3 regions of the Arthrobacter sp. M71 S08 genome follow, and region 2 is predicted to be linked to each of the others. Evidence: riboswitches for the same ligand, from Rfam matches in the RefSeq annotation. Region 2 holds a riboswitch; each other region holds the start of a gene.
What was found. A riboswitch is a leader RNA that binds a small molecule or an ion and turns the genes downstream of it on or off. The one in region 2 is predicted to bind S-adenosylmethionine.

Region 1: it holds a riboswitch for S-adenosylmethionine, as region 2 does, so the genes downstream of both, AC5RTB_RS04785 (rhodanese-like domain-containing protein) here and metX (homoserine O-acetyltransferase MetX) in region 2, are expected to answer to the same signal.
Region 3: it holds a riboswitch for S-adenosylmethionine, as region 2 does, so the genes downstream of both, AC5RTB_RS04120 (bifunctional o-acetylhomoserine/o-acetylserine sulfhydrylase) here and metX (homoserine O-acetyltransferase MetX) in region 2, are expected to answer to the same signal.

What each region holds. Positions count from the first base shown of each region.
Region 1 covers NZ_JBNHEY010000002.1:190,253-199,853, reverse strand. The annotation lists gene AC5RTB_RS04820 (phytoene desaturase family protein) at 1-567, shown strand, start outside; gene AC5RTB_RS04815 (low molecular weight protein-tyrosine-phosphatase) at 593-1,102, shown strand; gene AC5RTB_RS04810 (TetR/AcrR family transcriptional regulator) at 1,131-1,835, opposite strand; gene AC5RTB_RS04805 (NAD-dependent epimerase/dehydratase family protein) at 1,982-2,947, shown strand; gene AC5RTB_RS04800 (LysE family transporter) at 2,944-3,561, shown strand; gene pabB (aminodeoxychorismate synthase component I) at 3,565-5,622, shown strand; gene AC5RTB_RS04790 (aminodeoxychorismate lyase) at 5,781-6,635, shown strand; SAM riboswitch class IV at 6,726-6,851, shown strand; gene AC5RTB_RS04785 (rhodanese-like domain-containing protein) at 6,858-7,340, shown strand; gene AC5RTB_RS04780 (O-succinylhomoserine sulfhydrylase) at 7,414-8,622, shown strand; gene AC5RTB_RS04775 (COG4315 family predicted lipoprotein) at 8,702-9,352, shown strand; gene AC5RTB_RS04770 (sigma-70 family RNA polymerase sigma factor) at 9,366-9,601, opposite strand, start outside.
Region 2 covers NZ_JBNHEY010000001.1:673,574-683,174, reverse strand. The annotation lists gene AC5RTB_RS03155 (DMT family transporter) at 1-239, opposite strand, end outside; gene AC5RTB_RS03150 (RNA-binding S4 domain-containing protein) at 301-522, shown strand; gene AC5RTB_RS03145 (class I SAM-dependent methyltransferase) at 586-1,200, opposite strand; gene AC5RTB_RS03140 (alpha/beta hydrolase) at 1,240-1,956, opposite strand; gene AC5RTB_RS03135 (SGNH/GDSL hydrolase family protein) at 2,035-2,859, shown strand; gene metX (homoserine O-acetyltransferase MetX) at 2,903-4,048, opposite strand; SAM riboswitch class IV at 4,064-4,198, opposite strand; gene AC5RTB_RS03125 (VOC family protein) at 4,518-5,159, shown strand; gene AC5RTB_RS03120 (CPBP family intramembrane glutamic endopeptidase) at 5,182-5,970, opposite strand; gene hutI (imidazolonepropionase) at 6,066-7,310, opposite strand; gene AC5RTB_RS03110 (formimidoylglutamate deiminase) at 7,307-8,701, opposite strand; gene AC5RTB_RS03105 (allantoate amidohydrolase) at 8,698-9,601, opposite strand, start outside.
Region 3 covers NZ_JBNHEY010000002.1:43,714-53,314, reverse strand. The annotation lists gene AC5RTB_RS04130 (amidohydrolase) at 1-265, shown strand, start outside; gene AC5RTB_RS04125 (flavin-containing monooxygenase) at 461-1,738, shown strand; gene AC5RTB_RS04120 (bifunctional o-acetylhomoserine/o-acetylserine sulfhydrylase) at 1,806-3,134, opposite strand; SAM riboswitch class IV at 3,178-3,294, opposite strand; gene AC5RTB_RS04115 (galactose oxidase-like domain-containing protein) at 3,449-5,791, shown strand; gene AC5RTB_RS04110 (sensor histidine kinase) at 5,959-7,377, shown strand; gene AC5RTB_RS04105 (response regulator) at 7,371-8,018, shown strand; gene AC5RTB_RS04100 (hypothetical protein) at 8,074-8,697, opposite strand; gene AC5RTB_RS04095 (DUF72 domain-containing protein) at 8,785-9,519, shown strand.

The sequences.
Region 1 (9,601 bases), on a different contig from region 2:
ACGTTCCATATCAACGAAACGTACTCCCAGCTCGAACGAGCTTACGACGCGGCGTCAGCCGGCAAAATCCCCGATCCACTGCCCATTGAGATTTACTGCCACTCGCTGGCGGACCCGTCGATCCTGTCGCCCGAGCTGCTGGCGTCGGGCGCGCACACCCTCACCGTCTTTTCGCTGCAGACTCCGCATCGGCTGATCGCATCCGGTGACCACGCTGCACACCGCGCCGCGCTGCAGCGGGCTGTACTCGCGTCACTGAACAGCGTCGCCGCCGAGCCGATCGAGGACTGCCTGCTGGCCGGACCGTCCGGTGAGCTCTGTATCGAGACGAAGACCACTCTTGATCTCGAAGAGACCCTCGGCCTTACAGGCGGGAACATCTTCCACGGCCCGCTGTCCTGGCCGTTTGCCGACGACGATGAACCGTTGGACACTGCAGCCCGCCGATGGGGCGTGTCCACGGACCATCCCCGGGTCCTTTTGTGCGGAGCGGGATCTCGGCGCGGGGGCGGTGTGAGCGGGCTCGGCGGGCACAGCGCGGCGATGGCGGTATTGGAGGACGAGTAGCGCGCGGGCAATCTAGGATTGACCCATGTACCGGATCGTCACTGTCTGCACCGGCAACATCTGCCGCTCCCCCATGGCCGAAATAATGCTCAACCGTGCTTTCGAGGAGGCCGGACTGACCGAGGACGTCCTGGTGGACTCCGCCGGCACCAGCAGCTGGGAGACCGGCAACCCGATCGACGAGCGAGCCGCCGCGAAGCTCACCGAACTGGGCCTGCAGAGCGAAACACACCGCGCGCGGAAGTTCGATCCAACCTGGTACGCGGAGCGGGATCTTATTCTTGCGCTCGACGTGGACCATTATGAGGATCTGCGGCTCGAAGCCCCTGACGCCGACAGTCGCAGCCGCGTGCGGCTGCTTCGCGAGTTCGATCCGTCCACCGCCGGCACGCCGGTCTCGGAGCTCGGCATCTATGACCCGTGGTACGGGGATGGCGCAGATTTCGAAGCCACCTGGCAAATGATTCACGACGCCGTTCCCGGCATTGTCCAGTACGTGCAGGAGGACCTCGCGCGGGGTCGCGCCGCTCGGTAAGTGCCGCTCGGCAATTCAGGCGTAACTACTACAGCGCCACAATGCCCTTCAGCACCAGCACGTGCTGCTCGAATAGCTCCTCCGGGACCGAGAAGGTACCGGCGCCGTACTGGCCGAAGACTTCGAAACTGACAATGCCAAAGAGGGCCGCCCAGACGAGCGTGCCGCGCGCGATCAGGTCATCGCTGGCCGCCAGGTCCAGCTCTTCCCGAATGCGCGAAAGATCCACGGACAGCCGGCCCTGATTGGACGTGCCCTGCGGGATATCGGGCAGTGCCTCACCTGTACCGGATCGGTAGGCGTCGTCGAATATCCGAACGAGCGCCCTGATGACGCGCGTGCCGGGCCCGGTGGTTTGCTCCGCGGGTGCGTGATAACCCGGCACGGGGCTGCCGAAGAGCAATGCATAACGGGCCGGCTCCCTCAGAGCCCAGCCGCGCACCGCATGTGCGAGCGCGAAGAACCGTCCCGCGTGATCGGAGGCAGCTGCCTGCGAAACGGCGTAGTCGACTTCGTCGCCGAGTTCGGTATAGGCATCCACCACCAGGAGTGTCAGGAGTTCATCCCGGCTCTTGACGTACCGGTACACCGCCGAGGACACCAAGCCCAGCTCCCGGGCGATGGCCCTCAGCGACAAGGCGGCAGCTCCATGAACGGCGAGGTGTTCCCGTCCTATCCGGGTGATGTCCTCCATGGTTTGGGCGCGGGCACGTTCACGCGGTGTGGGAGCCATGCACCAATGCTGCCGAAGCAAGAGAGCAGTGTCAACTTAAGAGAGCTGTGCTCTTGACACGACGGAGGGGGCCCGCACATACTTGTTTCGAGAGCAGTGCTCTCACTTTGCATCCGTCAAACCAACGATTGTCCAGGAGAAGAGAAATGGCACAGCTGTACATAGTGACGGGAGCCGGCCCGGTCGGCTGGACCGTGGCGGAACAACTGGCGGACCAGGGCGCAAGCGTTCGGGTCCTCACCCGCTCTGGAAGCGGTCCGGACCGTGCCGGCATCCAGCGTGTCCGCGCCGATGTGTCAGACCCGCGGCAACTGGAAGCAGCCTTCGACGGGGCGGCAGCCGTCTTCCACTGCATCCACGGTTCTGCCTACACCGCTGCGGCGTGGGAAGCGGAACTGCCCCGGGCCGAGCAGGGTGTGCTCGAGACGGCAGGGAAGGCGGGCGCCGTCGTCGTCTTTCCGGAAAGCCTGTATTCGTACGATCAGCCGGGTGAGGTCATGACCGAAGACTCTTTCCGGACGGCGTCCGCCGGCAAACGTGGAGTGCGCGCCAGATTGCTGCAGCAACGGGAAGCCTCGGCCACGGCGACGGTCAGCGTGGTCTCATCGGACTTCTATGGACCCCTGGTTCGCACCTCCCATGCCGGCGAGCGCGTGGTCCCACGGGTGTTGGCCGGGAAGACCATCCGGCCGTTGGGGAACGCGGACGTACCTCACTCCTTCACCTACGTTCCCGACCTCGCGGCAGCCATGATCGCGGCGGCGCGGCGCGAGCATGTCTGGAACTCCGTACTGCACGCACCGACAGCTCCCGCGCCGACACAACGCGGGATCGCCCAGGAGTTCGCGCGCGCCGCCGGCGGGCCGGAGCCACGGGTCCGCCCGATTCCGGGCTGGATGGTCCGCTCACTCGGAAGAGTCTCGAGCGACATGCGGGAGCTTGCGGAGATGCTGTATCAGTTCGAGAACCCGTTCGTGATGGACTCAGCGCGCAGCGAGGCACTCCTTGAACTCCGGCCTACTCCTCTTCGGGCCGGCGCGGCAGCGACTGTGAGCTGGTGGCAGGCGCAGGGGCAGGAGGTTGCGGCGGACGCCCCTAAGATTATTCAGTGACCCTCTCGATTTGGCTGGCGCTGGTCGGCGCCCAGACGCTCATCAGCTTCACTCCGGGAGCCGGTGCCGTGAATACCATGAGCAACTCCCTCACGGTCGGGTTCCGGCGTTCCATGTGGGGCATCCTCGGCCAGCAGGTGGCCCTGCTCGTGCATATTGCCGTGGTGGCGGCAGGGGTCGGGCTGCTGGTGGCCGGGTCGCCGCTGGCGTTCAACATCATCCGCTATGCAGGTGCCGCCTACCTGGTGTACCTCGGCATCCGGAAGTTCATAGAACCTCCGATTCCCGCCGAGGAGGCCGCCACGCTCTACGCCGAGGGCGCGGCGTCAATGTTCCGGCGGGGGCTCTGGGTGAACCTGCTCAACCCCAAGGCAATCGTGTTCTTCCTGGCGTTCGTGCCGCAGTTCATCCGACCGGAGCAGGAGCTTCTGGGCCAGTACGGTGCCCTGGCAGGCACCGTCGTCGTCATCGATGTTCTGGTGATGTGGCTCTTCTTCGCCGCCGCGGCCCGCTCCTTCAGCCGGTTCACCAGCGGACCGCGCGGACAGCGCCTGCTCAACCGCATCTTCGGCACGCTGTTCGTCGCCGTGGGCGCACTATTGGCATTCTCCTAAGTCATGGCACACAAGCCAGTGAACGCCGTCGTTCCGCTCATCATTGCCGTCGACGGCCGGTCGGGAGCAGGCAAAACCACGCTGGCTGTGGAACTCACAACACTGCTGCGGGAACACCACACCGTGAGCCTGTTCCACCTTGAGGACATCTACCCCGGCTGGGACGGCCTTGCCGACGGCATGGAGCGATACGTCCGCACAGTTCTCACCCCGCTCGCGTCCGGGGTGGCCGCCCGCTGGACGGCCTGGGACTGGACCGCGAACGACGACGGCGACACCCGCCTCACGCAACCGGCGGACATTGTCGTGGTTGAGGGGGTGGGTGCGGCGTGCGAAGCCGCGCGTGAGTTCCTCGACGTCGTCGTCTGGATCGACGCTGACGAGGACCTCCGACGCACTAGCGCGCTGACGCGCGACGGCGACACGTACACTCCGTTCTGGCAGCGCTGGTCGGACCAGGAGGAACGCTGGCTCGCGGACGACCATCCCGCACCCCACGCCGATCTGCTGGTGCAGGGTCACCGCGGAAACGCCGTTCCGGATCAGCTTCGCCGCGCCCTGAGCGGGTTGCCCCAGTGCGAGTTCCTGATGTCGATGGAACGGGCGGCTCGCCGCGGCCTCACCCTGCAGGTCGAAACCCTCGATACGATCCCCGAGGCCGCAGCGGTGTTCGGCGCGCTCTACGGGGCGGCTAGGTCCGCCGCCTGGTTGGACAGCTCCACCACCGAGGACCCACAGGGCCGCAGCCGTTTCTCGATACTGGCGGACGACGGTGGCCGGTTCGGGCAGCTCGCCCAGCACACCGACGGCACCACCCTGGTCACCGGCGGTCCGGTCACCGCGCGCGTCCCCGGGCCGTTCTTCCGCTGGCTCGACGGCGTGTGGGGCAGACGGGCCGTCCGGGTCCCCGACAACTACCCCGGCCCGTTCGCCCTCGGATGGCTCGGTTACCTCGGCTACGAACTGAAGCGGGAGACCGGCGGTTCCACAACACCGCACACCGACATGCCCGGCACGGTCCCCGATGCCTCGCTGCTCTTCGCGGGCCGCGCCGTCGTCCTCGATCACCATGACCGGCGCACCCACCTCCTGACCCTACGTGACGGCTCCCGCGACACTGACGCGGACGCGGATGCCTGGCTGGAACGGGCACGCGCCGTCGTGCTGTCGGGCGGAACCGCTCCGGCTCCGGCAATGCCGCCGGCGGCTCCCCGGTTCTCCGTGCGGGATACACGCGAGCAGTACCTGGAAAAGATCCGCGCGGCCAAGGCGGAGATCACCGACGGCAACTCCTACGAGGTGTGCCTGACAACCGCCCTGACCGCTCATGCAGAGGGCCCGGTTCGGGCGTTCGAGGCGTACCTCGGGCTTCGCCGCGTCAACCCCACGCCGTTTGCGCACTACTTCGCGTTCCCCGGCCTTGCTGTCGCCAGCACCTCGCCGGAGCGCTTCCTCCGGCTCGACTCCTCCGGCGGGATGCGGGCCGAACCGATCAAGGGCACGCGGCGCCGCTCCGCCGACCCTGACGAGGACGCCGCCCTGCAGGCCGACCTGCGCACCAGCGTCAAGGACCGTGCGGAAAACATCATGATTGTGGACCTGCTGCGCAACGACCTCTCCCACCTGGCGATCCCCGGCACCGTGACGGTGAGCCGCCTGTGCGACATCGAAACGTATGCAACGGTGCACCAGATGGTCAGCACCATCGACGCTCAGCTTCGGCCCGGGTCCTCCCGCGCCGAAGCAGTCGCCGCCGCGTTCCCTGCCGGTTCCATGACCGGCGCACCCAAAATCAGCACCATGGCCATCCTTGACCGGCTCGAAGGCGGGCCGCGCGGCGTCTATTCCGGTGCCGCCGGGTACTTTTCCCTCGATGGGGCGGCGGACCTCGCCGTCGTCATCCGTACGCTCGTGATGGAGAACGACGACGACGCCACCCGCCTTACGCTCGGTGTGGGCGGCGCGATCACGGCCGATTCCGACCCGGCCGAAGAGTGGGAGGAAGTGCGGACGAAAGCGTTCGGGGTGCTGTCCGCGCTGGGCTCGTCCTTCCCCCAATAGTCCGCACTGCTGGCTGCGCGGCCTTCCGTCACCTCATCCTTCTGTGGAAGCATTGAACAGGCCACCGGGACTGGGCCCAGCGTGGCCTGAACGAGGAGAGCAATCCGGATTCGCGAGCTTCGCCCGCCCCGGGGCCCCCGGTCGCTAGGCTGGTGCCCATGACTGTTCTGGTGTTCCTGGACCCCTCCTCCCCCGACGGCCGCATCGCGGACGCGACGCAACCGCAGCTCAAAGTCACTGACACCGGGATCACCCGCGGCGACGGCATCTTCGAGACCATGCTGGCGGTCAAGGGCGCGCCACGTAAGCTTCAGGCACATCTCGCCCGGCTGGCGACCTCTGCCGAGGCGCTCGAACTGGAGGTCCCGCCGTCGGACGCGTGGGAACGCGCCGTCACCACTGCGCTGAAGGAAGCCGACGACGACGGCGAACTGGTGGTCAAACTCGTCGCCACCCGCGGGGTGGAAGGCGCCGGGGCGACGGCCTGGGTGCTGGTCTCACCACTACCCAAGGGGCTGCGCGGACAGCGCCTCTCGATCCTCCTCCTGGACCGCGGTTATGACAGCGCCGTCGCGCAGCGCGCGCCGTGGCTGCTGATGGGCGCCAAAACTCTCTCCTACGCGGTGAACATGGCCGCACTCCGCTACGCCCGCTCCCACGGCGCCAACGACGTCATCTTCACCTCCTCCGATGGCAAGGTGCTCGAAGGCCCGACGTCGACGGTCCTGATCGCCCGGGTGATCGACGGCGTCAAGCACCTCATCACCCCGCAACTGGAGAGCGGGATCCTGCCCGGAACGTCTCAGGGGGCCTTGTTCGAGACCGCCCGGAATTCGGGCTGGGAACTCGGATACGGTCCCCTCGTGCCGGAGGACCTGTTCAATTCCGACGGCGTCTGGCTCATTTCGAGCGTCCGCCTCCTCGCCGAAGTCGAGTCGATCGACGGGAAGCCGGTCACTGTATCTCCGGAACTGACCGCCGAACTCGGAGCCCTCGTGGAGTCCGTGTCCTGAAGCGGGAGCATTTAGCGCGAGCACAGGCGTTACTGCACGTTACGGCCCAGCGTGGCAGACCGGGCGCCGCCGGTGCTACGTTCAATCCGGAGTAACGAGCGCCAGCGCCAAGCCCTGACTTGCTGGCCGGCAACCCTCTTTCACGGCGGGGTGCCTCAGGTGACTACTCGGCACCCCGATCAGGATCCACGATCACCAGCGTGCACAGCGTGAGGAGACACAGTGTCACAGCATTACACCCCCCATCAGCAGCCAGGCAACGGCTATGCCGGCGACATCACGCCACGCGAAGCGGTGGAACGCGTCAGCAAGGGCGCCGTCCTTGTGGATGTCCGCACAATTGAGGAGTGGCAAAGCGTTGGCGTCCCCGATCTCACCGACGCCGGCACCGCCCCCCTCTTTCTGGAGTGGAACCGCTCCGACGGCACCCGCAATGTCTCCTTCCTCAACCAGCTGAACGGCCTCAAGGGCAGGGAGCTACTGTTCCTCTGCCGCTCGGGTGTCCGCTCGGTTGCCGCGGCGCAGAGCGCAACTGCTGCCGGGCACACCGCCTACAACGTGCTGCACGGTTTCGAGGCGAACGGCGGCTGGCGCTCAAGCGGCCTTGCCACCACCACGCATGCTGAATCCGGCACCCCTGAATCCGTCACTGCCGAACCCGGTGCTGCCAGCCCGGCGAACGGCCAGGGCGACGCCGGTGAGTGAGTCCACGCCGCCGTCGTCGTTCTCTCCGGCAGCCGGTCGGGAGCCGATCGCCGGCAACGGCGGATACCCACGGATCCAACGTCCGGACGACGACACCGCCGCCTGGTCGCCCGACACCCTCGCCGTGCGCGGTGGGCTGGCACGGTCCAATTTCGAGGAAACCTCCGAGGCCCTCTTCCTGAACTCAGGATTCGTGTATTCCTCCGCCGCTGCGGCGGAGGCCGCGTTCACCGGCGATGTCGACCGCTTTGTCTACTCCCGGTACGGCAACCCCACGGTCGCCATGTTCCAGGAACGCCTGCGCCTTCTTGAAGGTGCAGAAGCATGCTTCGCAACCGCCAGCGGCATGTCCGCCGTCTTCACGGCGCTCGGAGCGCTCCTGGCTGCCGGTGACCGCGTAGTCGCCTCCCGCAGCCTGTTCGGCTCCTGCTTCGTCATCCTGAACGAAATCCTGCCCCGCTGGGGCGTGGAGACGGTCTTCGTGGACGGCTGGGACCTCAACCAGTGGGAAGAAGCGCTGAGCGTCCCTACCACCGCGGTGTTCTTCGAGTCGCCTTCGAACCCGATGCAGGAAATCGTCGACATCAGGGCGGTCGTGGAACTCAGCCACGCCGCCGGTGCGCAGGTCGTCGTCGACAATGTCTTCGCCACGCCGCTGCTGCAGCGGTGCACGGAACTGGGCGCCGACATCGTCGTCTATTCCGGAACCAAGCACATGGACGGCCAGGGCAGGGTCCTGGGTGGCGCAATTCTCGGCCGCAGGGAATTCATCGAGGGTCCGGTGAAGACCCTCATGCGGCACACCGGTCCGGCGCTGTCCTCCTTCAACGCCTGGACCCTCCTGAAGGGGCTGGAGACGCTATCCCTGCGGGTCAACCACTCCTCATCCTCGGCGCTGACCCTCGCCCGCTGGCTGGAAGCCCAACCGGCAGTGACCTGGGTGCGCTATCCCCTGCTCGAATCGCACCCGCAGTTCGATCTTGCCGCTGCCCAGATGACGTCCGGCGGCACCGTGGTGACCTTCGAACTGGACGCCCCCGAGGGCCGGGCGAAGGAGCGGGCGTTCGCGCTGCTCGATGCGCTGGACATCATTGACATCTCCAACAACCTGGGCGATTCCAAGACACTGATCACCCACCCTGCCACCACGACGCACCGTGCCATGGGACCTGAAGGACGCGCGGCCATCGGGCTGTCGGACGGCGTTATCCGGCTCTCGGTGGGCCTTGAGGACGTAAGTGACCTCCAGACGGATCTCGGCAAGGCCCTCGCCTCAGGCTGAAGCTGTGATTCACCTGTGAGTTCGGCCGCACATTGAACCATTCGGGGTAGCTCCAGCGTCTTCCCGGTAGAGGGGTCGAGTGGCCACTTCCACCCCCGGCGTCCAGGGGGTGATCACGGGAGGAATGACCATGAGTAAAGCAATGCGCGTCCTGTTCGCCGCCATCGCCATCTGCCTGCTGGCGCTGACCGGCTGTGGCGGCGCAGACACTGAAAGCGAGAACATTCCCGCCGGTGAAGAAACCGCCGCGGAAGCACCGCCTACCGAGGACCCCGCCGAGGTGGAGCCCACCGTGGAGGCAACGGATGGCGCCACCGACGGGATGACCGGCGAAGCCACAGAAGAACCGACCGGTGATGCTGCCGGCGGAGGAACAGTCGGAACGCCGCTCGGGGTAGCGGAAACCGACCTGGGCGAAGTGGTCGTCGACGCCGAGGGCATGGTGGTCTACGTCTTCACCAACGACGAGCCGGGTTCCGGAGTCAGCGCCTGTGAGGGTGGCTGCCTGGAGGCATGGCCGCCGGTGCTCAGCGACAGCGAGTCGCCCGAGGTGGAAGGCGTCACAGGAGAAGTGGGCACCATCGAAACGCCCGACGGCGACATGCAGGTCACGATCAACGGCATGCCGATTTACTACTTCGCCGAGGACGAGGCCCCAGGCGACACCAAAGGCCAGGGTGTGAACGAGGTCTGGTACGTCATCGCTCCCGACGGCACGATGATCCAGTGACGGTGGGACAGGCCTAACCTCCCGAGACCACATCCTGGGCAAGCAGCGCTGTCTTCAGGGAGCGCAGCGCGTAGTGAAGACGGGATTTCACGGTCCCCACCGGTATGGAGAGGGCCCGTGAAATCTCAGCCACCGTCTCGCCGCGGAAGTAGAAGTGCAGCACCACGTCACGGTGCTGCGGCGAGAGTTCATTGAGCGCATCCGTCAGCAACCAGGAGGTGAGAAGCTGCTCCACCTCGTCGTCGGAAG
Region 2 (9,601 bases):
CGCCGCTCACGTACCGCCGGCACCAGTTGCGCAAGCCCCGCCCGTCCGCGCGGGAGCAGAAGCGAAATGAGGATCATCAGTACCAGCCCGGTACCGAAACTGATGAGACCGGCCGCGAGACCGTCATCAAGGGTTTGCCCCAGCGCGCCGTTGATCCTGCTTTGGAGTGGTATGGCAACCCCGGCAGCTATCGCCAACGGGAGGCCGACGACGGCGGGCAGCTGGCGGGCGTGAGACACCCGTTAACCCTAGGGCAACGTTGCGTGCGGACCGATCGCTCAGGGCAGGCATGATGTAACCATGAGCAATGACACAGAAGTGGCTATCCGCGACTCAATGATCCGGCTGGGTCAGTTGATCAAGCTGGCCAACCTCGCCGAGGACGGCGTGGAGGCCAAGGAACTGATCGAGAACGGCCTGGTGAAGGTCAACGGAGAGATCGAGGATCGCCGCGGACGACAACTTCACCCGGGTGATGCAGTGACAGTGAACGGGGTTACCGTCACCATAGTGCAGGGGTAGCCTGCGCAACGCATGCCCTCAACAGATCGCCGGGCGGCAGGTAGGTATAGATCGGCGCACCCGCTACTTTGAGCGTTCGGCCTCGCACACTGCAACGAGGAAATCCGACGACGGCGTCCAGGCTCTCAGGTCCCAGGTAGCCAGGCGCAGCGATACGGTGAAACCAGCGCCGGCCGCGTCAGCGAAGAACTCGTCGAAGGTGTAGTCACGCCCTGCGCCGAACCCGACAATCAAGCGCCCGCCCCTCGCCAGATGGCGGTGCAAGCGCGTCAGAACCTCCCGCGACGTACCCGGGGCCAGAAAAGCGAGGACGTTCCCCGCGCAGACGATCACGTCGAAAGGTTCCGCGATGCCGCGCGCAGGCAAGTCCAGCTCGGTCAGATCTTCCACCAGCCAGACGGAATCCGGATGGGCCGCCCGGGCAGCTTCGACCAGCTCGGCGTCGGCATCAACCCCAACCACTGTATGGCCCCGTCGGGCAAGCTCACCGCCGACCCGGCCCTGCCCGCAACCGGCGTCGAGGATGCGGGTATTTCGGGCAGCCAGTGCGTCGATACAGCGTGCTTCCCCGTGCAGGTCTGCGCCCTGCGCGGTCAGCTGCTCAAAATGCCGGATATAGGCCGCTGAGCGGTTGGGATCCTGACGCTTTCCTGCCTCCCAGAGCGATTCTGTTCCCACGCTCGAGAGTCTAGCCCGCGATTGCGGGGCCGCAGTGCATCATCTGCGGACCCCGGGCACGACCATCTGCAGGAACTCCCGGACATGTTTCAGTTCCTGCGTATTGATGCTGTGATACATCCCCGCGTAGAGAACCTTGGTCAGCTTCGAGTGGCCGTTGAGCCAGCCATGGGTGAACTCGATCCTGTCAGCCGGGATAACCGGGTCTTCCTGGTCGCGGCCCCAGAAGAACGGCACAGGATTGGCAGCGAGCTCGCTGTCGCGGAAGAACCCGTTGCCTTCCGCCGGAACCACAAAGCCTGAAAGCCCGATGACGGCAGCGTAGTCGGTTGGGCGGGCACGCAACATTGAGCTGGCCACAGCCATACCCATTGAGAAGCCGAGGAGGGTCACGCTCGAGTGCGGCTCCTTGATGGAGTCCACCCAGTCGATGACGTCCTGGACCGCCGAGGTGACCTTGTCGACGGAATAGGCGACGTCCTGCATCAGCGGGAACCAGGTGAAACCCGGCCCCTGCGCTACGGGTGCGCGGAGGGAAGCCACCGTGAATTCGTCCGGCAGGAATTCGAGGATGCCCATCAGGTCTTCCTCGTTGGCCATGTGACCGTGCAGCAGCACGAGCAGGGGTGTTCCCTCACGCTCGTCCTCGGGCTTCGACCAGACAACCACGGGGGCATTCCCAGGCGCAGTCCCAGGTTCAGCGGCAATTCCGGAAGCAGACACAGCAGAGCCGTCGGGCGAAGAGAGATCCGTCATTGCTCCATAGTGGCATGCTTGCGGGGAGCAGGAAGTAATTACGGGCATGTAGGGGCACGCATCGGGAAGGATGACACAGTGAACGATCTCCCGTCAGAACTGAATGACCAACCCCACCCCTGGAACCGCTACGTCGCCCTGGGCGACTCCTTCACCGAGGGCATCGGTGACCCCAACCCCGACAGCCATGGCGGCTACCGCGGCTGGGCCGACCGGGTGGCGGAGGAACTCAGCCGTGGGCATGAGAGCTTCGCCTACGCCAACCTCGCCGTACGGGGCCGGCTCCTGCAGGAGATCCTCGATACCCAGGTTGGTCCCGCCGTCGAACTCAAACCGGACCTGGTGACCCTCTCTGCCGGAGGCAACGACCTGATCCGTCCCGGCGGCGATCCGGACCGTCTGGCCGCGAAGCTCGACGGCGCGGTGGAGGTGCTTGCCGCAACCGGCGCCACGGTGGTCCTCTTCACCGGGCCGGATGCGCGGGACACCGTCCTTGGCAGCATTCGGGCCAAGACCGCGATCTACAACGAGAACATCCGCATCGTCGCCGCCAGGCATGACGCCGTCATCGCCGACATGTGGGCCCTGCGTCAACTGGTGAACCCCCAGATGTGGGATGAGGACAGGCTGCACTTCTCACCGCTCGGGCATCACACCATCGCCTTCATGGTCCTGGACACGCTCGCGGTCAGCCATCAGCTGCAGCCGCTGGAACCGAAGCCTTTGCCGCCGAAGAGCTGGCGGGTTGCGCGGAGCGAAGACCTGGTGTGGGCACGGGAGTACTTCGTGCCGTGGGTACTTCGCAGGATCCGTCACCGTTCCTCCGGCGACGGCATTACGGCCAAGCGGCCGGAACCTGCACCCATCTTCGGCCCGGGCATGCCTCCGGGGTCGGGAACCTGACGGTTCGGAAACGAGACAGGTGCCGGGCCGCGGTGAGTCGCGGCTACAACGCGCCGTCGTCGTCGTAGAACGCGGCCTCCAGCGCCGGTTCAAGCTGAGCTATCTCGGTGAGGAAGGCATCGTGCCCGATTGGTGAGGCGATGGTGTGCACGGCCACATTGCCGGGCAGGGCGGATGCCAGCTCGTGGGATTGTGAGGGCCAGTACAGTCGGTCGGAGGCAACCGCCGCAACGAAGAACTTCGCCGTTGCGTCGGCCAGCGCAGTGCCGAGACCGCCCCGGTCGCGGGCGACGTCGTGGCTCATCAGCGCTTCGGTGAGGATCAGGTAGCTGTTGGCATCAAACCGTCCGACCAGCTTGTCCGCCTGATGGTCCAGGTAGCTCTCCACCTGGTAGCGCCCGCGCCCCGAGGGCAGAGGTGACCCGAAAGGCTCCTCGAGGCCCTGGGCAGCGCGTCCGAACCGGTGGTCGAACTCGGCCTCCGAGCGGTACGTGATGTGCGCGATCCGCCGAGCCAGGCCCAACCCCAGCTCCGGGCCCGCGGACCCGTAGTAGTCGCCGCCGGCAAACCGCGGATCCAGCCTGATGGCCTGTACCTGCGCCTGTGCAAAGGCGATCTGCTCGGCCGTGCTTGCCGCTCCGCAGGAGATGACGGCGCAGCGCTGAACGCGTTGCGGGTAGGTCACCGCCCATTCAAGGGCCCGCGCACCTCCCATGGAGCCGCCGAGCACCGAGTGCCATGAGTCAATACCCAGGAGGTCCGCGAGCAGAGCCTCGGCGCGGACGGAATCACGGATGGTGACGAAGGGAAACCTCGAGCCCCACGGTCTGCCGTCGGGGTCGAGCGAAGCGGGTCCGGTGGACCCGTAGCAGCCGCCCAGCATATTGATGGACACGACGAAGTACCGGTCGGTGTCGATGGTCCTGCCGGGACCAACCAGGCCGTCCCACCAGCCGTCTTCTGTTGAGTCTCCCCTGGCGACGTGCGAACTGCCCGTGAGCGCATGCTCAACGAGCACTGCGTTGGAGGCATCCGCATTGAGCGTCCCCCACGTCTCGTACGCCAGAACGACGTCGGGCAGGTGGCCGCCGGTTTCCAGTGTGAAAGGGCCGATGGAGAGCCGCTGCACGACGACGCCGTCAGCAGACTCCGCCTCGTAGTGCGGTTCCGCTGTGGTGATCCCTGTCAAACCTGCCGCCTTTGTGAATCGCGCTTGCTCCTGCACACTGCGTGCAGGGCCTGGTCGTCACCCGGGGCACCCCACCGCGAGAGGAGGGTTGCCGGACAGTAAGCCGGGGCTGGTGGCGGGAAGGAACCCACCGCACTGTCACTCGTGACCTCGTACAAGAAAACCCGACCGGGGCGGGAAAGGGCAAGTATTGTGACTCGCAGTGAAATGGTCCGACGTTGGTAGGGCGATGCCCGGCGGCAGAGCTTGAGTGGGGCCGCTCTCGTCTATGGGCAACGGGCAGCCCCACCCAAGGGGGACACCCAATGGGCGTCCCTGCCAGGAAACTCCGGCGGTCTCGGAACCGGGTTCCCTGTCCGCACAACTATCCGTGGCTGACCTTGGGGTTTACTTGGGCACCTAGCCTCGATAGCTGTGACTTAGGCAACCCTTAGTCGAGGCGTCCATCACAAAGTGCCAAAATGGGGCCATGCGCCTGGATCATGTGTCTTATGCCTGCGAACCCGACGGCCTGACGGCCACTGCGGACCGGATTTCCGACGCCCTGGGCGTCGAATTTGTGAAGGGTGGAGTACACCCGCGGTTCGGTACCCGAAACATGATTTGCCCTCTGGCCAATGGCCAGTACCTGGAAGTCGTCGAGGTTCTCGACCATCCTGCATCGGACAAGGCTCCTTTCGGCCAGGCCGTGCGGGCCCGGTCCGAAGCCGGCGGCGGCTGGATGGGCTGGTGCGTTGCCGTTGACGACCTCGCACCTTTCGAAGAGCGCCTCGGCCGCAGCGCCGTACCCGGCAACCGCAAGTTCCCTGACGGCCAGGAGCTGACCTGGCAGCAGATCGGCATCAAGGGCCTGATCGCAGACCCGCAGGTTCCCTATATGATCCGCTGGGATGACGGCACGGAGTCCCTCCACCCGTCGCAGGCCCGGCCGGCGTCGGTACGCCTCAGTGCGCTGACCATCGCAGGGTCCGCCGAGCGTGTCACGGAATGGCTCGGCACCCCCGCCAACCATCCGCTGGACGACGTCGACGTGGAGTGGATCGCTCCCAACGGCACCCCGGGCATCATGTCGGTCACGTTCGAGACCCCGAAGGGCTCCGTCAGGATCTAGTTGGAGCCTCCCCCGCTCCGGGCTAGTTCCCGAGGCCGATCGCCGGGCCGAACAGCGCGAAACCGACAAAGCCCGCAATGTCGAGGAGCGCATGAGCCACCACCAGCGGCATGACCCGTCTGGTTCGGGTGTAGGCGTACCCGAAGATCAGGCCCATGATCACGTTGCCGATGAACGGCCCGATCCCTTGATACAGGTGGTAGCTCCCGCGCAGGAGCGCTGAGGTCACAATGATCGCGGTGACGGACCACCCCAGGTCCCTGAGCCGCTCGAACAGATAGCCCACCACGATCACTTCTTCCAGCACGGCATGGCGGATCGCCGAGAGCACGAGCACCGGCAGCGTCCACCAATAGGTGTCCAGCGCCGTCGGAATGATCGCCGTGGTCAGACCGAGCGCCCGCCCGGCGGCGTAGACCCCGAGGGTCCCAACGCCGATCACCGCTGCCAGCCCCACTCCCAGACCGAAATCGACCTTGGGCTTGCTGAACGTGAAGCCGATCCGGCGGAACGCCGATTTCCCGGGCTCGGTGAGCAGGAAGAGCACAAGCACCACGGGAACCAGCGCGAAGAAGATCCCCAGCAGCTGGTACGTGAGATCGAAGTACTGCCGTTCGTCGAGGGTCGGGTTGAGCCGCGTGGTCTGCGCGGACAGCGGCGCGCGGGTCAGCTTGTCAATCAGCTCAACCACCGCATAGACCCCCGCCTGCCCGAGGGACAGACCCAGGACAATCAAAATCTCGGCTTTGATCCTCTTACGGCCCGCGGTAGGCAACAACGACGACGGCTGGCTCGTTTCGGCTGTTGGCATGCCTTCATGGTGCCGTACGGTCCCCCGCCAGCCAAAGCCCTGAGCCCTTATGCTGCCCGGAAGCGAAAAACACGAGCCCCCTGCTCGCGCGTGAGTCAACGCACGCGCTCTCCGGCACGCCACACCGCGTGGGTCAACTGCATTCCGGGGCGGTACGCGAGGTGAGTTGCGGAGGGAGCATCCAGTAACTGCAGGTCCGCGCGGTGGCCTACTGCAAGCGAGCCCACCGCGGGCGAGCCGCCGCGGGCAAGTGAGCCGGCATCGTGCGGGGTTTGTTCCCGGTGGAGGGCGAGCGCACCTCCATAGGTGGCTGCGCGAACAGCCTCATGGATGGTGAGGCCCATCTGCAGCACGGCGGTAGCCACACAGAAGGCCATGGACGTGGTGTAGGACGTACCGGGGTTGCAGTTCGAGGCGAGCGCGATCGGGACCCCGGCATCCAGTAGCCGGCGGGCCGGCGCGAGCGGCTGCCGCGTGGACAGGTCGCAGGCGGGAAGGCACGTGGCCACGGTACCGCGGGCGCCGGAACCGTCCTTCCAATCCGACCACGAACCGGCGAGCGCATCGATGTCCGACGACGTCAGGTAGTTCACGTGGTCGACGCTGGCCGCCTGCTCGTCCACCGCGAGCTGCACGCCCTCCCCCGGTCCCAGCTGGTTGCCATGTACCCGCAGGCCAAGGCCGGCCTCCTTGCAGGCGCGGAGCACTTCCCTGCTTTGCTCGGGGGTGAAGGCACCGGTTTCGCAGAAGACATCGGCCCACTGTACGTATGGGCGGACGGCGCGCAGCATCGGCCCGGTGACGGTCCGCACGTAGTCATCCGCGGACCATCCCTGAGGGACGAGATGCGCCCCGAGGAAGGTGACCTCGTCGGCCGTTGCAGCCGCAATCCGCGCGCTGCGTGCTTCCTCCTCCACGTCGAGTCCATAGCCGGTCTTGGTTTCCAGGTAGGTGGTGCCTGAGGACGCTGCCTCGTCGGCGCGCCGGGCTACAAGAACGCCGAGCTCGTCATCTGATGCCAGACGGGTAGCCTCCACCGTGACGGAGATGCCGCCGGCGGCGTACGACTTCCCGGCCATCCGTGCTTCGAATTCGGCGGTGCGGTCACCTGCGAACACCAGGTGGGTGTGGCTGTCCACCCAGCCGGGCAGGCAGGCGCGGCCGCCGGCGTCGTAGTGCTCATCAGCGGCCGGCGCGTTCCGGGACGGGCCGATCCAGGTGATCCGCTCTCCCTCCAGGACGACGGCGGCATCCGTCAGCACGCGGTGTTCGGCGTCCTGCGTCATGAGTTCGCTGATGTTGGTGATCAGCGTTGAAGCGTCACCCGCGGTTTCCGTCATGCCTGCACCTTCCGTGCCGTTGCTGCCTCATCGAGCCGGACGACGGCGTCGACCAGCAAACGGGCCGGATCCCCCAGCCTTACGTGGTGCCCCTTGCGGGCGAGTAGTTTTCCACCGACGACGACGGCGGTAACATCCTGCGCAGTGGCCGTCAGTGGGAGCTGCGCCGGGTGGGAGCCGGCTGTGCGTGATGTTGCGGGGTCGACGGCCACCAGGTCGCAGACCTGGCCCGGGTTCAGCCCGGCCGCCGGGCGCCCCTGTGCCCTGGATCCACTGGTCGAGGCCGCCCGCACCAGGTCGGCGGGTGAAAATCGTCCGCGCTGTCCGCTGGCCAACCGCTCGCCGTGTTCCAGTGCCCGCATTTCAAGCCAGGGGTCGACGACGGCGTGCTGGTCGGTGCCCAACGCCACCACCGCGCCTGCGTCCTGCAATTCGCGTGCCGGGCCGATGCCGTCGGCGAGGTCCGCTTCCGTGGTGGGACACATGGCCACGGTTACCCCTGCTTCCCCGAGGAGGCCGATGTCCTCCGGGGTCAGATGCGTGGCGTGAACCGCCGTCAGCCGGTCCGAGAGCAGTTGGTGCCGAGCCAGCAGGCCGGTAGGAGTGGTGCCGCCGGCGGCGAGGCAGTCGCGGTTTTCGGCGGGCTGCTCGGAAAGGTGGATGTGCAGCGGCACGTCCTGGGGAAGGTTCTGTGCGATGTGCCCGAGTGCACGTTCATCGACCGCTCGCACGGAGTGCAGGGCAGCTCCGACGGATACCTGGGAGGCATCGAAGCTCCCGGTGATCGCTTCGCGGAGGGAGTGCCATCGGGAGAGCCACGCCTCGGCACTGCCGTCGGTGAACCGGACCTGTTCGGGGAGGACCGGTGCGCCGAAGCCGGAGGAAAGGTAGCAGGTGTCCAGCAGGGTCAGCCGGATGCCGGCTTTGACCGCCCCGCGGGCCAGCGCGAACTCCATGGCGTGTGCACCGTTGCCGTGCGCGTTTGGGCTGTCCGACCGGTCATACGGCGTGCCGTCCGGCCGGTGGTGCAGGTAGTGGAACTCGGCGACGCTGGTCCAGCCGGCCGCCACCATCTCGGTGTAGACGGCGGTGGCCAATTCTTCGTACAGCTCCGGGGTAAGGGTGCCTGCCGCCTGGTACATTGCCTCGCGCCAGGTCCAGAACGTTCCGGTACCGGAGTGGGTCCGTCCGCGGAGAACCCGGTGGAACGCATGGGAGTGGGCGTTGGCCGCTGCCGGGAAGACGACGCCGTCGAGGCGCAGGTCCCCGGGTGCGCATTCACTCCCGGGAGTCACCCGGCGGACGATGCCGTCGTCGTCGATCTCGGCTCGGACACCGGCCGCAATGTCTCCCGGCTCCAGCCAGGCCTGCTCGCACCACACGGTTTTCACAGCAGCCGCTCCAGAACGTCGGCGAGGGCGACTGCACCGGAGTCGGCGTCGTCGGATTCGACGTGTTCCTCCGGCGAATGGCTGATGCCGGTGGGGTTGCGCACGTACAGCATGGCCGAGGGCACGTGCGCGGCGAGGATGCCGGCGTCGTGCCCGGCGCCGGTAGGCAGGCCGGGAGCGCCGGGGATCGCGAGCTGCAGTTGACGCTGGAGTTCGCCGTCAAAGGTGACGGTTCCGCTCACCGACTCCCGGGTCAGTGCCGCCCTGCACCCTTCGAACGCCGCAGCTTTCTGGGCCTGGCCGTGAATGGTTTCCACGAGCGCGGCGGTGGTGGCGTCGTCCGGGTGCCGGACGTCTATCCAGAGGTCCACCCGGGAGGCGATCACGTTGGTGCCGCCGGGGATCGGCTGCATCCGGCCCACTGTGGCGCGTGCCTCGGGGGTAGCCGCGGCGGTCTTCCGGATCGCGAGGATGATCTGAGCCGCCGCCACCATGGGGTCGGCTCGGTCCTCCATGAGGGTGGTGCCGGCGTGGTTGCCCTGCCCCGTGATCGTCAGCTTCCACCGCCCGTGGCCGATGATCGACGTGCCGACGGCTATGGGGAAGTCGAGGTCGATCAGTCCGCGGCCCTGCTCGACGTGAAGCTCCACGAAGTCACCGATCCGGCGAAGCGCCTCCTCGTCCCTGCCGAGGTGCGCAGGGTCCAGCCCGTTGGCGCGAGCGGCTTCGGCGAACGTGACGCCGTCGGGATCCCTGAGGTTCCGTGCGGTGTCCGCGTCGATGCTTCCGGTCAGCAGCCGCGAGCCCAGACAGGCCACACCGAAACGTGAACCTTCCTCTTCGGGGAACACTGCGACGGCGAGCGCCCGTTGAGGCTGGACACCCCGCTCTTTCAGGAGG
Region 3 (9,601 bases), on a different contig from region 2:
CGCCCTGAATCCCGAATCGCGGGAGCCTGCCCAGCCGGAGGAACAGCTTGGTATTGATGAGGCCATTCGGGCGTACACGCTTGGGTCAGCCGAGGCTTCGGGGACAGCAGGCGAGCTGGGAAGCTTACAGCGGGGCAAACTCGCCGATCTGGTGGTTCTTACCGGCCGGATCGAGGGCCCCGAAGGTTTCGATCGCGTGCAAGTGGCCAGGACCATACTTGGCGGCGAGACGGTGTATGAGCGAGCACTAGATCAAACGTTATAGTCAAGCAGTCGAATCTGAATTTCAGATTCAAAAGGTCGGATTTATTAGTTATGCAGATGAAACACCACGGACAAGAATGAGATGACAAGGAGGTGCAACGGCAGCCATTTGATGGAGCCGGTCATCGCACCAGAGCGCACAACTTCGAATGTCGCTCACCCCAATCACAGTTCGTCTCATGCAGAGGAGATCCACATGTCCAACCCCGAGGTTGAGGTCCTCGTTGTAGGCGCAGGCCAAGCCGGCGTCGCGATGAGCGAACATCTGAGCGAGCAGGGAATTCCGCACCTGGTTCTGGAACGACACCGCATCGCAGAGCGGTGGCGCTCCGAACGGTGGGACTCCCTGGTTGCGAACGGGCCAGCCTGGCACGACCGCTTCCCCGGCATGACGTTCTCCGGCGTAGAGCCGGAAGCTTTCGCTTCCAAGGAGCAGGTCGCAGATTACTTTGTCGCCTACGCCGAGAAGATCGGAGCACCGATCCGATGTGGTGTGGAGGTGACGTCCGTGCGCCGGAACGTCGGCGCACCCGGTTTCAAGGTGACGACGTCGGCGGGAGACTTCACCGCACGCTACGTGGTGGCTGCTACCGGGCCGTTCCAGCGTCCGGTGATTCCCGCCGTCGTTCCCGACACCGCTGGTTTGACCCAGATGCACTCGAGCAAGTACCGCAACCCGGACCAGCTGCCCGAAGGTGCAGTGCTTGTGGTGGGAGCCGGATCATCCGGCGTCCAGATTGCCTCCGAGATCCAGCGGTCAGGCCGCCAGGTGTACCTGTCAGTGGGTCCCCATGACCGGCCCCCGCGAAGCTACCGCGGACGGGACTTCTGCTGGTGGCTCGGAGTGCTCAACAAGTGGGAAGCTTCCGCTCCTCCACAGGGCGCGGAGCATGTGACGATCGCGGTGAGCGGGGCCGACGGCGGCCACACCGTCGATTTCCGCACTCTCGCCGACGACGGCATCAAGCTGACGGGCCGGACCGTCTCTTTCGACAAGGGAACCCTGCGCTTCGCCGAGGATCTTCGGGACAACATCGCTAACGGTGATGCGCACTACCTTGCGCTACTGGACGAGGCTGATGCCTACGTCGAGCGCAACGGCCTTGATCTTCCCGAGGAGCCGGAGGCACGCGAGTTGCGACCGGATCCGGAGAGCGTATCCAATCCCCTCCTCGAACTGGATCTTGCAGATGCCGGCGTCACCACAATCATCTGGGCAACGGGCTTCGCCGTTGACTACAGCTGGCTGGAGGTCGATGCATTCGACGAGAAGGACCGTCCGCGGCAGCAGCGCGGGGTTTCCACTGAGCCCGGCATCTACTTCCTTGGGCTACCCTGGCAGTCACGCCGCGGATCGAGCTTCATCTGGGGCGTGTGGCATGACGCCAAGTATGTCGCTGACCAGATCAGCATTCAGCGCAGCTACCTTACGCACAACGAGCAGTCCGCGGTGGTGGCAGGCCTTTCAGCTTAGCGCGGTAACAGGCGCCGAATCCGCGGCCGGTCAGGGACTAAGACTCCTGACCGGCCGCTAATTTTCACTACTCGGCGCTGGCTGCACCCTTCGCCGCACGGAAGCCGGTCTCGAGATCCGCCAGAATGTCGTCAATATGCTCAAGTCCCACCGAGAGCCGGACCAAACCAGGCGCGACACCAGCGACAACCTGCTGTTCCGGGGAGAGCTGGCTGTGCGTGGTGGATGCCGGGTGGATGACCAGGGACCGGACGTCTCCGATGTTCGCGACGTGTGAATGCAGCTCGAGCGCGTCTACAAACCGCTTGCCGGCCTCGGCTCCGCCGGCCAGGTTGAAGGAAACAATGGCACCGGTCCCCTTGGGTCCGTAGTGACGACCGCGCTCGTACCACGGGCTTGACGGAAGCCCGGCGTAGGCGACGGATTCGACGTCGTCCCGTGCCTCCAGCCAGCGGGCAACTTCCCCCGCGTTGGCGACGTGGCGTTCCATCCGCAAGCTCAACGTCTCCAGTCCCTGGGAGATCAGGAAGGCGTTGAAGGGCGACACCGCTGAGCCCAGGTCGCGCAGGAGTTGAACGCGTGCCTTGATGATGTAGGACAGGTTGGCACCCAGGGCGCCGCCTTCCCCAAGGTCACGGCTGTAGACCAACCCGTTGTAGGTGGGGTCCGGCGTGTTGAAGCCGGGGAAGCGCTCCGGGTCCTTGCCGAAATCGAACTTGCCGGAGTCCACGATTACCCCGGCGATCGCTGTGCCGTGGCCGCCAAGGTATTTGGTCGCGGAGTGGACCACGATGTCCGCGCCCCACTCGAGCGGGCGGATCAGGTACGGCGTCGACAGTGTGTTGTCCACGATCAGCGGCACTCCTGCCTCATGGGCAGTGCGGGAAACGCCCTCGATGTCGAGGACGTCCTGACGGGGATTCGACACAACTTCGGCGAAGAACAGCTTGGTGTTGGGCTGGACGGCGTCGCGCCACTGGTCGAGATTGTCGGGGTCCGCTACGAAGGTGACGGAGATGCCGAACTTCTTCAGCGTGTGGGCAAACAGGTTGTAGGTGCCGCCGTACAGGCTTGGGCTGGCGACAATGTGGTCGCCAGCCTCGGCAACATTCAGGACCGCGAAGGTTTCCGCCGCCTGCCCGGAGCTGAGCAGGAGGGCAGCCAAACCGCCCTCCAGGCTCGCGATCCGCTGCTCCACCGCGTCCTGGGTGGGATTGCCGATGCGCGTGTAGATGGGCGCCAGCTCGGCCAGCGCGAAGCGATTAGCGGCGCTTTCGGCGCTGGGGAATACAAAGGACGTGGTCTGGTAGATGGGCAGTGCCCGGGCACCTGTGGTGGCGTCAGGCTCCTGCCCGGCGTGGATCTGGCGTGTTTCGAAGGACCATCCGTTGGACATTCAAGGCTCCTCTACTATTGGCCCGGCATGCTGGGAGCACCACGGGCCGCGCTTGCCATCCGGCCCTTCGCCGGACAGCCAGGTCCTCACCCGGGGCACCCCGCCGCGGATGGAGGGTTGCCGGCCAGCAAGCCGGGGCTTAATGCTGGCGCTCATGACCTACGCACAGTGTAGGCAGGCGAGCTGTAGTGGGCGCCAAGATGACGAAGATGTATCCGTCGAGAGCGAAGCCAGGTGAGCGGTCCCAAGATTCCTCCATGGCGCCCGCGTTAGCTTTTGCTAAGCGCGGGATGAATCCGGACGGAGGCGCACCGATGTCTCGACTTGTATCTGCGGTTGTGATGGTCTCCCTGCTGGTCGCGGGATACGGGGCGTCGGCTACGGCTTCGGCCGAGCCTTCGAGCGCGACCGGAGTACACGAGCACGGTCCGGTGGCTCCGGCTGTCGTCTCGGATGCGGCCCCGGAGTCCGAGGAACCCACCGCGAACCTGACGGTTCAGGCTGTGACAAGTGAGTCGCAGGGATCCTGGGGCCCGACGATCAAATTCCCGCTTGTCCCGGCTGCGGCGGCGCTGCTGCCTGGCAACAAACTGCTGACCTGGTCCGCCTACTCCCCCACCACGTTCAGCGGGGCCAGGGGATATACCCAGACGTCCATCCTGAACCTCACCACCGGCGAGGTGAGCCAGACCCAGGTGTCCAACACCGGTCACGACATGTTCTGCCCCGGGACGTCGATGCTGCCGGACGGGCGGATCATGGTCAGCGGGGGCAGTAACAGCACGAAGACCTCGCTGTACAACCCTGAGGCGAACAGCTGGACCGCGGGGCCAGCCATGCAGATCGCCCGCGGTTACCAGTCCAACGTGACCACGTCCACCGGCGAGGTGTTTACCATCGGCGGGTCATGGTCCGGCGGCGTCGGCAACAAGCACGGCGAGGTGTGGTCCGCCGTCGGGGGCTGGCGAAGGCTGCCAAATGTGTTGTCCGGCAGCATCCTGACCGCTGATCCCGCGGGCGAATACCGTTCCGACAATCATGCCTGGTTGTTTGCCGCCCCCGGCGGCCGTGTGTTCCACGCCGGGCCGAGTCGCCAAATGAACTGGATCTCCACCACAGGCAATGGCAGCATCACCCCGGCGGGTCTGCGCTCCGATAGCCCCGACGCCATGAATGGTAACGCCGTGATGTACGACATCGGGAAGATTCTCACCGTGGGCGGAGCACCTGCCTACTCGGGTATAAATGCCACCGCGCGGGCGGACACGATCGACATCAATAACGGAGTCACCGCGGCCCGGACCTCAAACATGGCCGTCAACCGGACGTTCGCGAATGGAGTCGCGTTGCCCGATGGCCAAGTGTTGGTGGTCGGTGGTGAGGCCGGGCCTGCTCCGAGGGCTCCGGAAATCTGGAACCCGGCGACCGGACTGTGGACCACGCTCGCCTCGATGGCCACCCCCCGCGCCTATCACAGCGTTGCCCTGCTGCTCCCGGATGGCCGTGTCTTTGTCGGCGGTGGTGGACTGTGCGGCAACTGCACAACAAACAATTTGGACGGACAGATCTTCACGCCGCCCTACCTGCTGAACGCAGACGGCAGCCCGCGCACCCGGCCGGAAATTTTATCCGCACCGACGTCGGCCGCGCCCGGCAGCACGATTGCGGTGACCACTGGAGCGCCGACCACCGAGTTCTCACTGATGCGGATGGGTACGGTGACCCACTCCGTGAACACCGATCAACGGCGGGTTCCGCTGACCGCGACAGCGGTTTCGGGCAACACAGCGTCGCTAACGTTGCCGGTGGATCCCGGCGTGCTGGTGCCGGGCAATTACCTGCTCTTTGCCGTGGACGGCAACGGCGTGCCCAGTGTCGCCTCGACGATCAAGATCGGTTCGCAGCAACCGGCTTCCGCTCCATTCCGTCCGAGCATCGGCAGCGCCGCAGATATAGTGGCGGCCGGGCCGGACGGCGTGCTGTGGAATTACCCGGCTACAGGCCAGGGCGGCTTCCAGCCCCGGCAGAAGATCGGTTCCGGTTGGTCCGGGCTGTCGAAGGGGTACGTGACCGACTGGAACAGCGACGGCGTCTTCGACATCATCGCGCAATGGAAGGACGGCCGGCTGAGTTTCTACTCCGGGAAGCATGGTGGAGGGTTCGCGCCCGCCCAGGCCATCGGTTCAGGATGGAGCAGCTACCACTTGACAATCGGCAGCTGGCGCACGGCCGACCGGTATCCGGGCATCGTTGCCTACGACGCTGCAGGGACTCTCTGGTACTACGGCAACGGCGCGGGAAAGGGCTTGAGTCCGCGCACCAAGATCGGAACCAGCTGGGGCGGCCTCTACCTCACCATGGTGGACTTCGACCAGGACGGAAGGCAGGACCTTCTCGCCAGGCGCAGCGACGGCAATCTGCTGCTGTACCGCTCCACGGGATCCGGCACCTTCTTCACCGAGCCCAGGCGCGTGGTAGGCACCGGGTGGAACGCTGTCGACAGCATCACCACGGTGGCGGCATTCACCAGCGGAAGCCAGGGAGTCATCAGCCGACTGACTGACGGAAGGCTCGCCCACTACCCCTATAGCAGGGGTGCGTGGGGCACGCGCACCATCGTCGGCTCAGGCTGGGGCGGATACAACATCTTCCGGTGACCCTCGGGCAACCAGCGGCAATCCGTGAGGATGCCCGGTTGGGTGCTGTTGGTCCCAAGGTTCCTTCAACCTGCGGAGGATACGAATGGTGGGCGGACGCTACCGCTGAAGCTGGTATCGAGGCTAGTCCGAGAGGCTCAATGCACCCGGACCGAGTGGGGGGACCGATGTCGAGTGACGAACGCCTTGGTGGGGAAAGCCCGGGACGCGCCCTTCGCCTGACGCTGGCTGGGTGGGCCGTTGGGATCGTCGTTACCGGCCTTGTGGTGTGGAGTCCCCACGTGCTGTTTGGCTACCGCAGTCCTGCCGTGCACTTAGTGCTGGACTCTGTGGACGCGTGCGTGGCTTTGCTGGTGGCATACCTGCTTGCCGGCCGGTTCAAGCGGCGGAGAAGGCTTCAGGACTTGCTCCTCGCCCAAGGCCTCGTGCTTCTGGCTGCCGCCGGAACGGGCATGTCGTGGCTGACGGCCTCCTTGACAGGGGACCGCGAGGGGAGCCTCGATGTGTGGCTTCCGCTTGCGCTCCGGTCTATCGGTGCAGCGCTCATCGCGACCGCGGCCCTGGTAAGCCCGAACCGGGAGTCACCGTCACGTTCGGGGCTGCGGACGGTGACGATTCCAATAGGTCTTGTCATTTTGGGGTCTGCGGCCCTGTGGGCGGTAAGGGGCCACCTGCCCGCTGCCTTGGACCGCTCCATGGACGCAACGACGCAGCCTTCGCTGTTTGCCGTCCACTTTCTGTTTCTGGCAGCCCAAGCCGCGGCGGCTCTGTGCTTTTTCCTGGCATCCGTCGCCTTCACGAGGCGTGCGGCTAACCGCGACGACCCCTTGCTGCACTGGCTTGGCCCGGCTTGCGCCGTTGCAGCGTGCGCCCGCGTCAACTACGCGCTGTTTCCCTCGCTATACACGGATTGGTTCTATACCGGCGACCTGCTGCGGACCGGCTTCTACGTCTTGTTGCTGATCGGCGCCAGCCGGGAGATCAAACAATATTGGGACGCGTCTTCCCGGGTTGCCATGCTGGAGGACCGGAGGCGGCTCTCCCGCGAACTGCATGATGGTGTCATCCAGGAGCTCGCTCTGCTCCGGATGGAAGGTTACTCCCTGCCGTCCGATTCGCCGGCGCGGACCCGGATCCTCGCTACCTGCGATCGAGCTCTGGACGAAGCCCGTGCCGCCGTCCACGCCCTCGGCCATGGCGGGGACGAGTCGCTGGATTTCGTTTTGCGCCGGACAACGCGAGAGCTGGCGCAAAGGTACCGCGTGCATTTGGACATCGAGGTCGATGATTCCATCGACGCAAATTCGGAGGAGCAGCACACCTTACTGCGGATCACCCGCGAGGCAGTGGCAAACGCAGTGCGCCACGGCCACGCTGAGCAGGTAAGCCTGCGGTTGGGCAGGGACCGTGACCGGCGGCAACTGGTTGTTGAAGACGACGGCGTGGGTTTCGATGTTGACGGTGCGACGGGCGCCAATGCCGGCTACGGGTTGATCAGCATGCGGGAAAGGGCTCGAACCCTGCCTGGGTTCGTTGACATCACGTCCCGGCGGGGAGAAGGAAGTGTGGTTACGGTGACATGGTAGAGCAGCAGCGTTTACGGGTAGTGATGGCCGATGACCATGCCAGGATCCGGGCTAAGGTCCGCGAGGCGCTCCAAACGGGCGGCTGGCAGGTTTGCGGGGAGGGTGCCACTGCCGGGGAGGCGGTTGAGCTGGCACTGGAGCACCGCCCCGACGTGGCCTTGCTTGACATCCACATGCCCGGCAACGGGATCTCGGCCGCCCAGCAGATCAGCAGGACGCTGCCGGAAACCGCGGTCGTCATGCTGAGCCAGTCAGCGGACGATGAGGATCTCTTCGATTCCTTGCGGGCAGGAGCGTCCGGATATCTGCTCAAGACCACGGACCCGGCGACTCTGACCGATGTCCTACGCGGGGTCCTCTCCGGCGAAGCGGCGATGTCCCCTGCACTCGTGACCCGCATCCTGCAGGAGTTCAAAGCACCCGCCCGAAGGGCTTTGAGCTGGAAGCCGGCGGCCGTGGCGAGACTGAGCCCGCGCGAGTGGGAGGTCATGGAGCTTCTTGCCACTGGACTGTGCACCGAGGACGTCGCCAAGAAGCTCTTTGTTTCTCCGACGACGGTGCGGGTGCATGTGTCAACGGTCCTGCGGAAGCTCCGGGTGAAGGACCGGCAGAGCGCCTTCCGTATATTGAGCGAGCAGTAAGCAAAGGGTGCGCGATCCGTCATCGAAGATCACGCACCCTCCAAACCGCGCTCTGCTAAGGAAGCAGTACGGAAGCCCCTTGATAGCCGATGTAGAGGCCGCCGGAGGAACCTGTCTGAACGACCGATGACCACGTTCCACCATGGCCTTCGTTGCCCATGCAGGGTCCGCCAACCTCTGGAACGGAGCCCGAGGAAGTTGAACTGCCCAAGCCGGTGAGATTGAAGCCGGTGATTTGGTTCTTCACCCGGAGATCATAGGCGACGGAGCTTGCAACGCCCGTGCTCACCTTGTGGGAGACGGTGTGGGTTTTCTCGCCCTTCTTGCCCTCGCCTGTAACCCACTCACATACGCCGTCGTACGTGTCCTCCGACTCATAGGAGAAGGTGACACCGGAAGCGTTCTTTTGTAACTGCTGGTTGTTCCAGACAAAGGCAGTCTGTACATCCCCCTTACCGACGAAACCAGTGCCGGTGGCCGGATCGAAGGTGACAGCTGCGGAGGCCGGTGCCGCCAGGACCAGTGAAGCTGAAAATGCGGTGGCCGCCGCAGCCATCAAGACGTTTTTGCGCATGGTGATCTCCCGATTGTTGCCCGCTAAGGGCATTGTGTTTGGAAAGAGCAGGGATAACGAGGTTTCCCTTTCGTGCGTATCGGCCGGCCCGCTACGTTGATTCAAGGCTACGTTGAAAAGGTGCAATAGTGCCCTGCATCGAGCGTTCAAAAGCCTAAACGCCTGCGCGGAGACGTCGGTAGTGTGTCTGAGGTGAGTGAGATCCGCATTGGCACCTCCGGGTGGAGTTATGACCATTGGAACGGCGTCTGCTACCCGCACGGTACGCCGTCGGTGAAGCGGCTGGACCACTACAAGGCGCGGTTCGACACGGTCGAGCTGAACGCCAGTTTCTACCGATGGCCGCGCGACACAACGTTCGCCGGTTGGCGACGTCGTCTTCCCCACCGATTCGCTCTGTCAGTCAAAGCGCCACGTGGGCTGACGCACGGAAAGAAGCTGTACGCGCCGGAGGTCTGGATCGAGCGGATCGCCCGCTGCTGGCATGAGCTCGGCGACCGCCGCGCCGTGCTGCTCGTTCAGCTCCCACCGGCTATGGCGCGGGACGACGCCCGCCTGGACTACTTCCTGTCCCGCGTGCCGTGGTGGATCCGTGTGGCAGTCGAGTTCCGTCACCCGAGCTGGGACGACGACGCCGTCTACGCGCTGCTCGAGCGGCACGGGGCTGCGTATTGCGTGATGAGTGGAGCCGGACTGCCGTGCGTCCTGAGGGCAACGGCGCCGTTCGTGTACGCGCGGCTGCACGGGCCGGACCACGGGTACCTGTATGCGGGCTCGTACTCGGACGAGGATCTGCGCTGGTGGGCGAACCGGATTCTGGAGTGGCACGGGGCCGGCCGGGACGTCTATGTGTACTTCAATAACGACGGCGGCGGAAACGCCGTGCGGAATGCGGACACGCTACGGGGAATGGTCGGGGCGGGGTAACTCTCCGGTAACAGGGCCCAGCCGAACCGTGTTCCCGGTCACAAGCGAAGTGGCTCTTAGCTACTGTGAGGAGCAACTACTT